Regions from separate parts of the Streptomyces sp. NPDC037054 genome, predicted to be linked through region 2. Evidence: riboswitches for the same ligand, from Rfam matches in the RefSeq annotation. Region 2 holds a riboswitch; the other holds the start of a gene.

Region 1 (7,171 bases), on a different contig from region 2:
GCGATCTCGACGCGCTGGAAAGGGAGTTGCGCAAGGGAGACGTCGCCGCGCTGGTTGTCGAGCCGATCCAGGGCAAGGGCGTGCACGAGGCGCCGCCCGGCCATCTGCGCGCCGCCCAGGAACTGCTGCACCGGCACAAGGCACTCCTCATCGCCGACGAGGTGCAGACCGGCCTCGGCCGCACCGGCGACTTCTACGCGTACCAGCACGAGGAGGGCGTCGAGCCGGACCTGGTGTGCGTGGCGAAGGCCCTGTCCGGCGGCTACGTGCCGGTCGGTGCCACGCTGGGCAAGGACTGGATCTTCAAGAAGGTCTACTCCTCGATGGACCGCGTGCTGGTCCACTCGGCGAGCTTCGGGGCCAACGCCCAGGCCATGGCGGCGGGCCTCGCCGTACTGTCCGTGCTGGAGAACGAGCAGATCGTGGCGGGCGTCCGCACCACCGGCGAGCTGCTGAGGTCCCGGCTGGCGGCACTGGTGGACCGGTATGAAATGCTCGCCGACGTCCGCGGCCGGGGCCTGATGATCGGCATCGAGTTCGGCCGGCCGCGCTCGCTGAAGCTGCGCAGCCGGTGGGCCATGCTCCAGGCCGCCCGCAAGGGACTGTTCGCGCAGATGGTGGTCGTGCCGCTGCTCCAGAAGCACCGTATCCTCACCCAGGTCTCCGGCGACCACATGGAGGTCATCAAGCTCATCCCGCCGCTGATCATCGGCGAGCGGGAGGTCGACCGGTTCGTCGACGCCTTCACCGCGGTCATGGACGACGCGCACGACGGCGGGCTGATCTGGGACTTCGGCAGGACCCTGGTGAAGCAGGCGATCGCCAACCGCTGACGGCCGCCGCCCCGGCCGGGCGACCGCAAGGGTCTCGCGCCGGGGCTTTTGCCTCTGAGGCAAGAAATTTGCCCGAGAGGCAAGGCTCGGGCTGAATGGACGCATGAGCCACCCCGAGTCCGACCCGCCGGACGGGCCGCCCGAGGCGGGGCCGCTCGTCGCGCCCCGGCTTCGCGCCCTGCGCCGCCGCGCGGGCCTCACCCTGGAGGCCGCGGCCCGCGCCGCCGCCCTGTCGCCCGCCCATCTGTCCCGGCTGGAGACGGGGCAGCGCCAGCCGTCCCTGCCGATGCTGCTGGCCCTCGCCCGCATCTACGGTACGACGGTCTCCGAGCTGCTCGGCGAGCGGGCCGCCGAACGGGACGCCGTCGTCCGGGCCGCCGACATGGAGCCGACGGCGGCGGGCGGCTGGACGTACTGGCAGGCAGGGGCGCCCGGACGCGGCATGCAGGCCCTGCGGGTCCGCGTGCCGTACGGGGCGCAGGGCGACATCGTGCGCGTCCATCCCGGCGAGGAGTGGCTGCACGTGCTCAAGGGCCGGCTGCGGCTGCGCCTCGGCGACACCCTGCACCGGCTCGACCCGGGGGACAGCGCGCACTTCGACTCGCTGACCCCGCACCGCATCGCCGCGGACGGCCCGGACGGGGTCGAGCTCCTCTTCGTCCACACCCTGCTGCAGAGCCCCACGGCCACGCTGTGCCTGGGCCCGATCACCGGAGCGACGCCATGAGCGACATCGAGGAGAAGTTCCCGCGCGCCCTGTGGGTGCGGCTGTTCATCTACATCGCCGTGGGGCACGTCTTCGCCGCGTTCGTCTGGCTGCTCTTCGAGGTCGGCGCCAAGTAGCTCCGCCGCCGCCCCGGCCGGGACGTCAGTCGAGGAGGCGTTCGCGCAGCCGCTCCCGGGTCTCGGGTGTGACCCCGAGGCCCTGCTCCAGATAGGCCTCCACGCCGCCCCAGGTCTCCTCGATCGTCTCGAAGGCCGCCGTGAGGTACTCGGCGCGCGCGTCGAAGAGGGGGTTGAGCAGCTCCATGACCTCGGGGGAGTAGGCCGAGGCCGACGTGCCGCTGCGGCGCACCTTGTAGCGGCGGTGCTTGGCGTTGGACTTCAGGTAGTCCTCGACGATCGCGTCCCGCTCGACGCCCACGGCCAGCAGGGTCACCGCGACGGACAGGCCCGCGCGGTCCTTGCCCGCCGCGCAGTGCATCAGAGCCGGGACGCTGTCCTCGGCGAGCGCCCGCAGCACCCGGGAGTGCTCCGCGGTGCGCTCCTTGATGATCATCCGGTACGAGGCGATCATGCGGTCCGCGCCCTTGCCGTCCGACAGGATCGCGCGCAGCTGGTCGAGGTCGCCGTCGCGCACCATCTTCCAGAACTCGGCACCGTCGGCCGGGTCGCTCAGCGGCAGGTTCACATTGCGCACGCCCGGCAGCTCGACGTCCGGGCCCTCGAGCTTCTGGTCGGCCGCGTTGCGGAAGTCGAAGATCGTGTGCAGGCCGAGGGAGGCGAGGAAGGCGGCGTCCTCCTGCGTCGCGTGCGCGAGGTGGCCGCTGCGGAACAGCACGCCGTGCCGCACCCGGCGGCCGTCCACGGTCGGCAGTCCGCCGACGTCACGGAAGTTGCGCACTCCGGCCAGCTCGGGCTCGGTCGACGGGACCTGCTGCGTCACGAGGGCTCCTCCCACTCGGCCCCGACGGCGCGGCTCACCGACGGGCACGTGTCGACGATACGACACGCCCACCGGGCCATAAGAGAGGGACGCATCACCCCCGTCAGCTGCAAACAGGATGAAATCGGGCACCCTTTTGCCGGTGAGCCTCTATGTCGCCCAGTGGGTCATTAGTCCGAATCGAGTGTTTGGGTATAACGCGCCCCGATAGCAAGGGAGATGGGGTGTGGTGCGTGAGCAGCGTCATAATCGTGACGATCCGCTGTCGCCATGTTCACGTAATTCAGGTGCATTTCCTGGGGATTGAAGAAGAGCGAAAGATCCTTAATCCACGCTCGGTGACCGGAAAAGTCCCGAACGGCCGCCGGTAAAGCGTCCGCAGGCATTCCCGGGCTTGTCCCCGTGCCATCCGGTCGCTTACGTTCGCCACCGATCCGGACGGACGCCTAATCCTGCCGCCGCCCGGAAGCCCGCACACACTGACCCGTGTACGGCAGGAGCGGGGGACCCACAGGTACAACCGCCTGTTCCGGTCTCCGGAACTGGCTTGGGGTGAAGTCGCGCAGCAGACGCGGCCGGGCATCTCCAGCCCGAACCCGACAGCTCACCTCGTAGGCGCCGGAGAGGAATTCGCCATGCCCGCGAAGGGTAAGCACCGCCGTACGAAGTCACAGCGTTTCACCCGATCCATCGCCGTCGCCGGAACCGGCGGCGCCGCACTCGCGCTTCCGCTTCTCGGGGCCACCGGCGCCAACGCCGCCCCCGCGCAGCCGGTTTCCGAAAAGGCCGTTCAGTCCCTTCCGGTGGCGCAGAACAAGGCCCCCGAGAAGAGCGCCGCGAAGAACTCCGCCCCGCGGACCTACACTGTCAAGGGCGGCGACTACCTTTCGAAGATCGCCGACGAGCAGAATGTCAGCGGCGGCTGGAAGAAGCTGTACGAGGACAACCGCGAGACCGTCGGAAGCGACCCCTCGCTGATCCTCCCGGGCCAGAAGCTGGCCCTGGGCAAGAAGGCCGCGACGACCACCGCCAAGCCGTCGGCCGAGTCGCCTTCGTCTGCTTCTTCCGGTTCGTCGACGAAGTCGTCCGCCTCCGAGTCGTCCGCGTCGAAGTCGTCGTCCTCCGACTCCTCCGCCTCGCCGTCGGCCAACGCCGCGGCGCCGGCCGCGCAGTCCTCCGGCTTCACGCTCCCCGTCTCCGGCTCCGGCGTCGGCACCGCCTACAAGGTCGCCGGCAGCATGTGGTCCAGCGGCTACCACACCGGCGTCGACTTCGTCGTCCCGACCGGCACGTCCCTGAAGGCCGTCGGCGCCGGCACCGTCGTCTCCGCCGGCTGGGCGGGCGCGTACGGCAACCAGGTCGTCATCAAGCTCAGCGACGGCCACTACGCCCAGTACGCCCACCTGTCCTCCCTGTCGGTCTCGGCCGGTCAGAGCGTGACCGCGGGCCAGCAGGTCGGCCTCTCCGGCTCGACCGGCAACTCGACCGGTCCGCACCTGCACTTCGAGATCCGGACCACGCCGGACTACGGCTCGGACGTGGACCCGATGGCGTACCTGCGCTCGCACGGCGCCCCCGGCGCCTGACGCACCGGCCGCCCCTCGGCGCGGCCACCCGCCTGACACGCGGCCGAAGGCCGGACCCCGATCCCCGGGTCCGGCCTTCGGCGTTCCCGTTCCCGTTCCCGTTCCCGGCGCGTGAACCCGCCCCATAACCCGCCCCGTCTATTCCCGAGTTGACCAAGACTTCAGGCGTGGCTTATCTCACCGTCCGTCAACCCCTGCCTACGGTCGCGTAGGTCACATTCGACGGTGAAAAATGGATCGATGTGGCAGACGATTCGAAGAATGACAGCAGATCAGTGATCGGGTCGTACGTGGCGGTGGGGGACAGCTTCACCGAGGGCGTGGGCGACCCCGGCCCCGACGGGGCGTTCGTCGGCTGGGCCGACCGCTTCGCGGTACTGCTCGCCGACCGGCGGCCCGAGGGCGACTTCCAGTACACCAACCTCGCCGTGCGCGGAAAACTGCTCGACCAGATCGTCGCGGACCAGCTCCCCAGGGCGGTGGAACTCGCCCCGGACCTGGTCTCCTTCTGCGCCGGGGGCAACGACATCCTGCGGCCCGGCACCGACCCCGACGAGGTGGCCGAGCGGTTCGAGCGGGCGGTCGCCGCGCTCACCGCCGTCGCGGGCACCGTGATGGTGACGACCGGCTTCGACACCCGGACCATGCCCGTCCTCAGGCACCTGCGCGGCAAGATCGCCACCTACAACGGTCACGTCCGTGCCGTCGCGGACCGGTACGGCTGCCCCGTGCTCGACCTGTGGTCCCTGAAGAGCATCCAGGACCGCAGGGCGTGGGACGCGGACCGGCTGCACCTCTCCCCGGAGGGGCACACCCGCGTGGCGCTGCGCGCGGGCCAGGTCCTCGGCCTGGAGATCCCGGCCGACCCGGAGCAGCCCTGGCCGCCGCTGCCGCCGCGCGGCACGCTGGAGATCCGGCGCGACGACGTGCACTGGGCGCGGGAGTACCTGGTGCCGTGGATCGGGCGCCGGCTGCGCGGCGAGTCCTCCGGGGACCATGTGACGGCCAAGGGCATGCTGTCGCCGGACGACATCAGGATGCGGATCGCCCCGGTGGCCTGAGGGGGGCGACGGCGGGGCAGTGCGCGTGGAAAGGGCGGTGGCGGGGCGGCACGAGCGGCCACTCGGACGGGCGTCTCGCCGCTCCGCCGGTCCGGCGGGCGTCCCACCGTCCCGTCACCCTGGCGGGGTGTCCCGTCGCTCCGTCACCGCGGCGGGTGTCTGGCCGCGCTGCCCCCTGAGGGCGTCGACCCGGCGGACGTCCTGCCGCCCTGTCACCCCGGCTGGCGTCACACCGCTCCGTCACCGCCGTGGGCGTCTCAGCGCTCCGCTGCCGTCAACTCCTCCGGTGCGAGGTCCAGTTCGCGGGCGAGGGCCGCGTCGGCCCACTGTTGGGCGCGGGCCGGGGAGAGCGTGCCCGGGTAGGACGTGAGCTGGACGGCGAGCCCGTCGAGCAGCGCGGTGAGGCGCAGCGCCGCGCCCGCGGGGTCGGCGCAGCGGAACTCGCCCGCGGTCACGCCCTCCGCGATGACCTCGGCGATCGCCGCCTTCCAACGCCGGTCCAGGTCGCCCGTCACCTCGCGCAGCACCGGCTCGCGCAGGGCCGCCGCCCAGCCCTCGATCCACAGCCGCCAGCCCTTGGCCTGCCCGGTCGGGGCGTACCACCGCACGACGGCCCGCAGTCGGCGCAGCGCCGTCGTGCGGCGGCCGAGCAGGGCGCGCAGCCGGGCGAGGTCGTCCTCGGCGGCGTGCTCGAAGGCGGCGGCGACCAGCTTCTCCTTCGAGGAGAAGTGGTACAGCACGAGGGCGTTGCTCACCCCGAGCGCGGCGGCCACGTCGGCGATCCGGACGGCGACCACGCCGCGCGCCTCGATCTGCTCGACGGCGGCCCGCATGATCTCGGCGCGCCGCTCCGCGACGCCCAACCGCACTCTCGCCACGACGTCACCCTAGCGCTGTGACCGGGAGGGTTCGCCGGCTCGCGCCGCCCGGCACGGCACCGTGCCGCGTCGTCGCGCCGCCCGCGTACACCCAGGGTGCCGGAGACGCTCCGCCCTGCGGCGCACCGCTCGCGCGCGGCCCGCGTGGACCACAGGACGCCGCGGGCCACCCGGCGGACCTTCCCGGCCACATCACTAGCGGTACCAGCCGAACCGCTCGGCGATCGCTTCCAGCCGCTCCTCGGCGACGGCGTGGGCGGCGGCCCGCGGACTCGTCGCGTCTGCCGCCGCACGGCCCAGCACCCCGTCCACCAGGTCCCGCATCGAGCGGCGCACGCGCGCGAACGCCTCGTCCGGGTCCGCGCCGATGTCCCCGAACAGCGTCCACCACCACCAGGCGTTGGTGCCGGAGTTCACCACCACGTCCGGCAGTACGGTCACACCGCGCGCGGCCAGCAGTTCCTCCGCGTCCGGCAGCACGGGCATGTTGGCCGCCTCGACGACGAGGCGGGCGGTGATCCGCGCCTCGTTGGAGACGTCCACGGCGTACGACACCGCCGCCGGCACCAGTACCTCCGCGTCGGCGGACAGCCAGGCGTCCGGGGGCAGTTCGCGGTCGCGGGCCCGCAGCGCGCCGCGGTCCACCGTGCCGTGCGAGTCCCGCGCGGCGAGCAGCGCCTCCACGTCGAGGCCTTCGGGGTTGACGATGGTGCCCTTGACGTCGGCCACCGCGACCACCGTCAGTCCCGCCCGCGCCAGGAACCGGGCGGTGGCCCCGCCCATCGTGCCGAGCCCCTGCAACGCGACACGGGTACCGGCGTACGGCACTCCCGCCCGGTCCAGCGCGGTGAGCGTGGCCTCGGCGACCCCGCAGCCGCCGACCAGCTCGCCGAGCCCGATGCCGTCCACCTCCACGGCGAAGGCGTCCGCGAGCCGGCGCCGGGCGGCCGACTCGTCGTCCAGCAGCGGGTACACCGCCTGCACCGACGAGACGAGCCCGGCCTCGACGGCCGCCCGGTCCACCGTGTCCTGGCTGAGCCCGAGGTCCTCACCCGTGGTCCAGCAGCACTCCACGTACGGCCGCACCGCCCGCAGGTAGCGCACCAGCAGCCCGTACGCCTCGGGGTCCCGGGGGTCGCAGTCGATG
Region 2 (7,171 bases):
CAACCAGCCCCACTCCCGCCCCGCCGCCCCCGAACTCTTCACCTGGGAGTTCGCCTCCGACCCCTACCCCGCCTACGCCTGGCTGCGCGAGCACGCCCCCGTGCACCGCACCCGGCTGCCCAGCGGCGTGGAGGCCTGGCTGGTCACCCGCTACGCCGACGCCAAGCAGGCCCTCGCCGACCAGCGCCTGTCCAAGAACCCGGCGCACCACGACGAACCCGCGCACGCCAAGGGCAAGACCGGGATCCCCGGGGAGCGCAAGGCCGAGCTGATGACGCATCTGCTCAACATCGACCCGCCGGACCACACCAGGCTCCGGCGGCTGGTCAGCAAGGCGTTCACCCCCCGCCGCGTCGCGGAGTTCACGCCCCGCGTGCAGGAGCTCACCGACCGGCTCATCGACCGCTTCGCCCGCGAGGGCTCCGCCGACCTCATCCACGACTTCGCCTTCCCGCTCCCCATTTACGCCATCTGCGACCTGCTCGGCGTCCCCCGCGAGGACCAGGACGACTTCCGTGACTGGGCGGGCATGATGATCCGGCACGGCGGCGGCCCGCGCGGCGGTGTCGCCCGCTCCGTGAAGAAGATGCGCGGCTACCTCGCCGACCTCATCCACCGCAAGCGCGCCGCCCTGCCCGCCGAACCGGCCCCCGGTGAGGACCTCATCTCCGGCCTGATCCGCGCCTCGGACCACGGCGAGCACCTCACGGAGAACGAGGCGGCGGCGATGGCGTTCATCCTGCTGTTCGCCGGCTTCGAGACCACCGTCAACCTCATCGGCAACGGCACCTACGCCCTCCTCACCCACCCCGGGCAGCGCACCCGCCTCCAGGACTCCCTCGCCGCCGGCGAACGCGACCTGCTCGAAACCGGCGTGGAGGAACTCCTGCGCTACGACGGCCCGGTGGAGCTGGCCACCTGGCGGTTCGCCACCGAACCGCTCTCCCTCGGCGGCCAGGACATCGCGCCCGGCGACCCCGTCCTCGTCGTGCTGGCCGCCGCCGACCGGGACCCGGAGCGGTTCGCCGACCCGGACGTCCTCGACCTCGGCCGCAAGGACAACCAGCACCTCGGATACGGGCACGGGATCCACTACTGCCTCGGAGCGCCCCTCGCCCGGCTGGAGGGACAGACCGCGCTCGCCACGCTCCTCACCCGCCTGCCCGACCTGCGACTGGCCGTGGATCCCGACCAGTTGAGGTGGCGCGGCGGTCTCATCATGCGCGGACTGCGCACCCTGCCCGTCGAGTTCACACCCGAGGGTGCCCGGCCGACCCCGGACCGCGACCCCGGCAAAGGTGACACACCGTCAGAGCTGTGATCTTAACGTGATCTGCGCGGCATGAACTTGTGACGGCTGATCGAATGCCTATACGTTTCCGGATCAGCGTGGCGCCGAGTCCCACTCGCCGCGCCGTTCACTGCTGTCTCGCGAAAGGCCCCCGCATGCTCTCCGGGAACGGTCGTCACCGTCGCCCCCGCCAGGCTCCGGCTCTCCTTGTCGCGGCCGGAGTGACCGGCTCCGCCATCGCCATCCCGCTGCTCGGCGCGACCGGCGCGAGCGCGGCCGACGGCGCCTCGTGGGACCGGGTCGCGGAATGCGAGACCGGCGGCTCGTGGAGCCAGAACACCGGCAACGGGTACTACGGCGGGCTCCAGTTGACCCAGGAGGACTGGGAGGCGTACGGCGGGCTCGACTTCGCCTCCAGCGCCGACCAGGCCAGCCGCTCGCAGCAGATAGCCGTGGCCGAGCGGATCCTCGCCGACAGGGGCGCCCACGCCTGGCCGACCTGCGGGCTGCTCGCGGGCCTCGACGGCGACGGCGGCGACGCCGACGTGGACACCGGCGTGTCCGAGTCGCCCGACTCGACCGACACCTCCGATTCCTCCGACTCGTCCGGCTCCTCGGACGGGTCGAGCGGGCCGGACTCCGGTTCGACACCTTCCTCGGACCCGTCCGACGGCACCACCCCCTCGGACTCCTCGGACGAATCCGGCGATTCCGGCGACACGGGTGCGAGCCCCGCCCCCAGCGAGTCCGCCGACTCCACCAAGCAGGACGACTCGGACAAGTCCGAGCAGGGCGACGGCGCTTCGGAGGGCACGGAGACCGGCGGGACCGGCACCGGCCGCCACCGCGGCCCGAGCGCCGAGGAGAGCGCCGCCGACGGCCGCGAGGACGGCTCCTCCGGCCGCCACGCCTCACGCGACGCGGCAGCCGCCCGCGACGCCGGCGACGGCACCTACACCGTCCGCACCGGAGACAACCTCTGGGCCATCGCCGACTCCCTCGACCTCCGCGGCGGGTGGCGCGAGCTCTACACCGCGAACCAGGAAGCGATCGGCGCCGACCCGGACCTGATCCTGCCCGGTCAGAAGCTTGCGGTGCAGGGCGAATCGGTCGAAAAGCAGCGGTAGTTCACGTCACGGTTCGCCGTGGAATGTCCGGTTTAAATGCAGTGAGAGATAGGTCTCAGAAGCCCTGATCGTCTTTGAAATTCGGCGGCGCGCGTGTCTACGGTCAAGGCCGCTCGCCATCGCGGGCACCGGCCGCCGCAACGCCGAATCCTGCCAGTGGCGGCCCGGTAACAGTCGTCGCGTCAAGCGCCGTAGGCAGGAGCGGGGGACCCAAGGTAAGTGCCGGGCCCAGCAGTTGAGCTGGACCGGCTTGGGGTGAAGCCGCGCGCATCGAGAGGTGCCGCGCGGCCGGGCAACTCAACCGGCCCGAACCCGACAGCTCACCTCGCAGGCGTCGGTGAGGGGATCCAACCATGCTGTTTTCCGGCAAGGGCAAGCACCGTCGTCCGTCCAAGGCCACTCGCGCCATCGCCATCGCCGGCGTCACCGGCGCCGCCGTCGCCGCCCCGCTGATGGCGTCCGGCACCGCCTCCGCCGCCACCGCCTCCGAGTGGGACGCCGTCGCCCAGTGCGAGTCCGGCGGCAACTGGTCCATCAACACCGGCAACGGCTACTACGGCGGTCTGCAGTTCTCCGCCTCCACCTGGGCCGGCTACGGCGGCACGCAGTACGCGTCCACCGCCGACCAGGCCACCAAGGAGCAGCAGATCGAGATAGCCGAGAAGGTTCTCGCGGGTCAGGGCAAGGGCGCCTGGCCGGTCTGCGGCACCGGCCTGTCCAACACGCCGTACGGCGGCGGCAGCTCCTCCTCGTCCGACTCGGGCTCCGGCTCCGGCCAGAGCGCGGGCGGCGACACCGCCACCACCGACCGCTCCGCCGAGCAGCCCGCCTCCCGCTCGCAGGAGCGTCCGGCCGCGAAGAAGACCGTCACCACCCCGACCGGCAAGAAGGTCAAGAAGGGCGACGGCGAGTACAAGGTCGTCAAGGGCGACACCCTCAGCTCCATCGCCGAGGAGCACGACGTCAAGGGCGGCTGGGCGAAGCTGTTCGAGCTGAACAAGGACATCGTCGAGGAAGCCGACCTCATCTACCCGGGTCAGCAGCTGCACCTGAAGTGACACCTGAACCGACACGCGGTTCGCAGCCCGGACCCTCGTGAACCCCCCGCCCCGGTGCGTCCTTCCCCCGTACGCACCGGGGCGGGGTCATGCGTGTCCGGGCCGCGTGTCGTCGGCTCTTTCCCCACTCTTCATCCGCCACCCCCTTTGTTCCGACGGTGAACAATGGGTACCGTCTGTCTGTCCACGGGACGGTCGGTCGGCTGGCCGACGGCCCGGGGGCGGTTAGGCTCTAGTCGCAAGGCACACCAAGGCCGCCCACGGCCCCCGTGCCCCGCACTTCCAGCGTCACATCCCAAGAAGGAGATGCTCGTGCCGTCCATCGACGTCGTCGTAGCCCGGGAAATCCTGGACTCCCGAGGCAACCCCACGGTCGAGGTCGAGGTCGGCCTCGACGACGGCAGCACGGGTCGTGCCGCCGTCCCGTCCGGCGCCTCGACGGGCGCCTTCGAGGCCATCGAGCTCCGCGACGGCGACCCCAACCGCTACCAGGGCAAGGGCGTCGAGAAGGCCGTCCTGGCCGTCATCGAGCAGATCGGCCCGGAGCTGGTCGGCTACGACGCCACCGAGCAGCGCCTGATCGACCAGGCGATGTTCGACCTGGACGCCACCGACAACAAGGGCTCGCTGGGCGCCAACGCCATCCTCGGCGTCTCGCTCGCCGTCGCCCACGCCGCCTCCGAGGCCAGTGACCTGCCGCTGTTCCGCTACCTGGGCGGCCCGAACGCGCACCTGCTGCCGGTGCCGATGATGAACATCCTGAACGGCGGCTCGCACGCCGACTCCAACGTGGACATCCAGGAGTTCATGATCGCCCCCATCGGCGCGGAGTCCTTCTCCGAGGCGCTGCGCTGGGGCACCGAGGTCTACCACACCCTCAAGAAGGTGCTGAAGAGCAAGGGCCTGGCCACCGGCCTCGGCGACGAGGGCGGCTTCGCCCCGAACCTCGGCTCCAACCGCGAGGCCCTCGACCTCATCCTCGAAGCCGTCAAGGAGGCCGGCTACACCCCCGGCTCCCAGATCGCCCTGGCGCTCGACGTCGCCGCGTCCGAGTTCTACAAGGACGGCTCCTACCTCTTCGAGGGCAAGGAGCGCTCCGCCGCCGAGATGACCGAGTACTACGCCGAGCTGGTCGACGCGTACCCGCTGGTCTCCATCGAGGACCCGCTGTTCGAGGACGACTGGGCCGGCTGGCAGACCATCACCGAGAAGCTGGGCGACAAGGTCCAGCTCGTCGGCGACGACCTGTTCGTCACCAACCCGGAGCGCCTGGCCCGCGGCATCGAGGACGGCGCGGCCAACGCGCTGCTCGTGAAGGTGAACCAGATCGGTTCGCTCACCGAGACCCTGGACGCCGTCGAGCTGGCCCAGCGCAACGGCTTCAAGTGCATGATGTCCCACCGCTCCGGCGAGACCGAGGACGTCACCATCGCCGACCTGGCCGTCGCCACCAACTGCGGCCAGATCAAGACCGGCGCCCCGGCCCGCTCCGAGCGCGTCGCCAAGTACAACCAGCTGCTGCGCATCGAGGAGATCCTCGACGACGCCGCGGTGTACGCCGGCCGCAGCGCCTTCCCGCGCTTCAAGGGCTGACCCGGCCCACGCGGCCGACCCGGCCGTAGAGGCAGCGTCGTACGTACGTCCCCGTACCCGGTCCCGTACCGTGTGCGGGGACGTACGCGCGTGGGAAACGGGAGGCGGGGAGACACATGGCCGTGAAGGACCGGGACCGGTTCTCCACCACGACCAGGCTCAAGCTGCTCGGGGAGCAGACCGCGGCGCGGGTCTACCGCTCGCAGACCCGGCGCCAGGCCCGCCGCTCCCGGCTGACCGGCCGGGCCGCGCTGCTCGCCCTGGTGGTCTGCTCACTGATCGTGGCCCTGGCCTACCCGATGCGGCAGTACGTCTCCCAGCGCGCCGAGATCGCCGACCTCGAACGGCAGAAGCAGCAGGCGAAGGAGCGCGTCGAGAAACTGCGCGACCTCAAGGCCCGCTGGCAGGACGACGCGTACGCGGAACAGCAGATCCGGCAGCGGCTGCACTACGTCATGCCCGGGGAGACCGGCTACGTCGTCGTCGACCCGGACGCCGCCCGGCAGTCCCGCGCCGACCAGGGACGGGCCGACCGCCCCTGGTACTCGAACATCTGGGACGGGGTCGACAAGTCCGACGCCGCCGAGTGAACGGCGACGTCGCCGCCCAGTGAACAGCGAACGAGACAGGTCGAGAAAGACAGGTATGGAAACGCCCCCGCCCTCCACCCCGCGCACCGAGCCCTCCGACGCGGACGTCGAGGCCTTCAAGCAGCAGCTCGGGCGGCCGCCGCGCGGCCTGCGGGCCATCGCGCACCGCTGCCCCTGCGGGCAGCCCGACGTCGTGGAGACGGCGCCCCGCCTGCCCGACGGCACGCCCTTCCCGACGCTGTACTACCTGACGTGCCCGAAGGCGAACTCGGCGATCGGCACGCTGGAGGCGAACGGCGTGATGAAGGAGATGACGGAGCGGCTGGCCGCCGACCCGGAGCTGGCCGCCGCCTACCGGGCCGCGCACGAGGACTACGTCCGGCGCCGCGACGAGATCGAGGAGCTGAGGAACTTCCCCAGCGCCGGCGGCATGCCGGACCGCGTGAAGTGCCTGCACGTCCTCGTCGCGCACTCCCTCGCGGCCGGCCCCGGCGTGAACCCGCTGGGCGACGAGGCCCTCGCGATGCTGCCGGAGTGGTGGCGCAAGGGCACCTGTGTGACGCCGACGGCTGAGACGACGGAGGGGGACGCCCGGTGACCAGGGTCGCCGCGATCGACTGCGGTACGAACTCCATCCGCCTGCTGGTGGCCGACTGCGACCCGGCCACCGGCGAGCTGGTCGACCTCGACCGCCGCATGACCATCGTCCGCCTCGGCCAGGGCGTCGACCGCACCGGGCGGCTCGCCCCCGAGGCGCTGGAGCGGACCTTCGCCGCCTGCCGCGACTACGCGGAGATCATCAAGGAGCACGGCGCCGAGCGGCTGCGCTTCGTCGCCACGTCCGCGTCCCGCGACGCCGAGAACCGCGACGACTTCGTGCGGGGCGTGCTGGACATCCTCGGCGTCGAGCCCGAGGTCGTCACCGGCGACCAGGAGGCCGAGTTCTCCTTCACCGGCGCGACCAAGGAGCTGGCGGGACGCGAGGACCTGCACCGCCCGTTCCTCGTCGTGGACATCGGCGGCGGCTCGACCGAGTTCGTCGTCGGCGACGACCACGTGCGCGCCGCCCGCTCCGTCGACGTCGGCTGCGTCCGGATGACCGAGCGGCACCTGGTGACGGACGGGGCGGTGGCCGACCCGCCGACCGGGGAGCAGATCGCGGCGATGCGGGCCGACATCGTGGCGGCCCTCGACCTGGCCGAGGAGACGGTGCCGCTGCGCGAGGCGCGCACGCTGGTCGGGCTGGCCGGCTCGGTCACGACGATCTCGGCGATCGCGCAGGACCTGCCGGAGTACGACTCGGCGGCGATCCACCACTCCCGGGTCTCGCGCGAGCGCGTCCGGGAGATCACGGACTGGCTGCTGCGCTCCACGCACGCCGAGCGGGCCGCGGTGCCCTCGATGCACCCGGGCCGCGTCGACGTGATCGCCGCGGGCGCCCTGGTCCTGCTGACGATCATGGAACGGACGGGCGCCGAGGAGGTCGTGGTGAGCGAACACGACATCCTGGAC

What was found. A riboswitch is a leader RNA that binds a small molecule or an ion and turns the genes downstream of it on or off. The one in region 2 is predicted to bind cyclic di-AMP.
Region 1: it holds a riboswitch for cyclic di-AMP, as region 2 does, so the genes downstream of both, ACZ7D7_RS16525 (M23 family metallopeptidase) here and ACZ7D7_RS15410 (transglycosylase family protein) in region 2, are expected to answer to the same signal.

What each region holds. Positions count from the first base shown of each region.
Region 1 covers NZ_JBVJSJ010000006.1:181,088-188,258, forward strand. Annotated here, with positions in the region: gene ACZ7D7_RS16505 (aspartate aminotransferase family protein) at 1-833, shown strand, start outside; gene ACZ7D7_RS16510 (helix-turn-helix domain-containing protein) at 937-1,560, shown strand; gene ACZ7D7_RS16515 (DUF6126 family protein) at 1,557-1,676, shown strand; gene ACZ7D7_RS16520 (tyrosine-protein phosphatase) at 1,702-2,499, opposite strand; cyclic di-AMP (ydaO/yuaA leader) riboswitch at 2,967-3,132, shown strand; gene ACZ7D7_RS16525 (M23 family metallopeptidase) at 3,135-4,085, shown strand; gene ACZ7D7_RS16530 (SGNH/GDSL hydrolase family protein) at 4,361-5,146, shown strand; gene ACZ7D7_RS16535 (TetR/AcrR family transcriptional regulator) at 5,404-6,024, opposite strand; gene ACZ7D7_RS16540 (glutamate dehydrogenase) at 6,220-7,171, opposite strand, start outside.
Region 2 covers NZ_JBVJSJ010000005.1:432,719-439,889, forward strand. Annotated here, with positions in the region: gene ACZ7D7_RS15400 (cytochrome P450 family protein) at 1-1,321, shown strand, start outside; gene ACZ7D7_RS15405 (transglycosylase family protein) at 1,447-2,418, shown strand; cyclic di-AMP (ydaO/yuaA leader) riboswitch at 2,596-2,767, shown strand; gene ACZ7D7_RS15410 (transglycosylase family protein) at 2,772-3,476, shown strand; gene eno (phosphopyruvate hydratase) at 3,789-5,069, shown strand; gene ACZ7D7_RS15420 (FtsB family cell division protein) at 5,186-5,659, shown strand; gene ACZ7D7_RS15425 (DUF501 domain-containing protein) at 5,715-6,257, shown strand; gene ACZ7D7_RS15430 (Ppx/GppA phosphatase family protein) at 6,254-7,171, shown strand, end outside.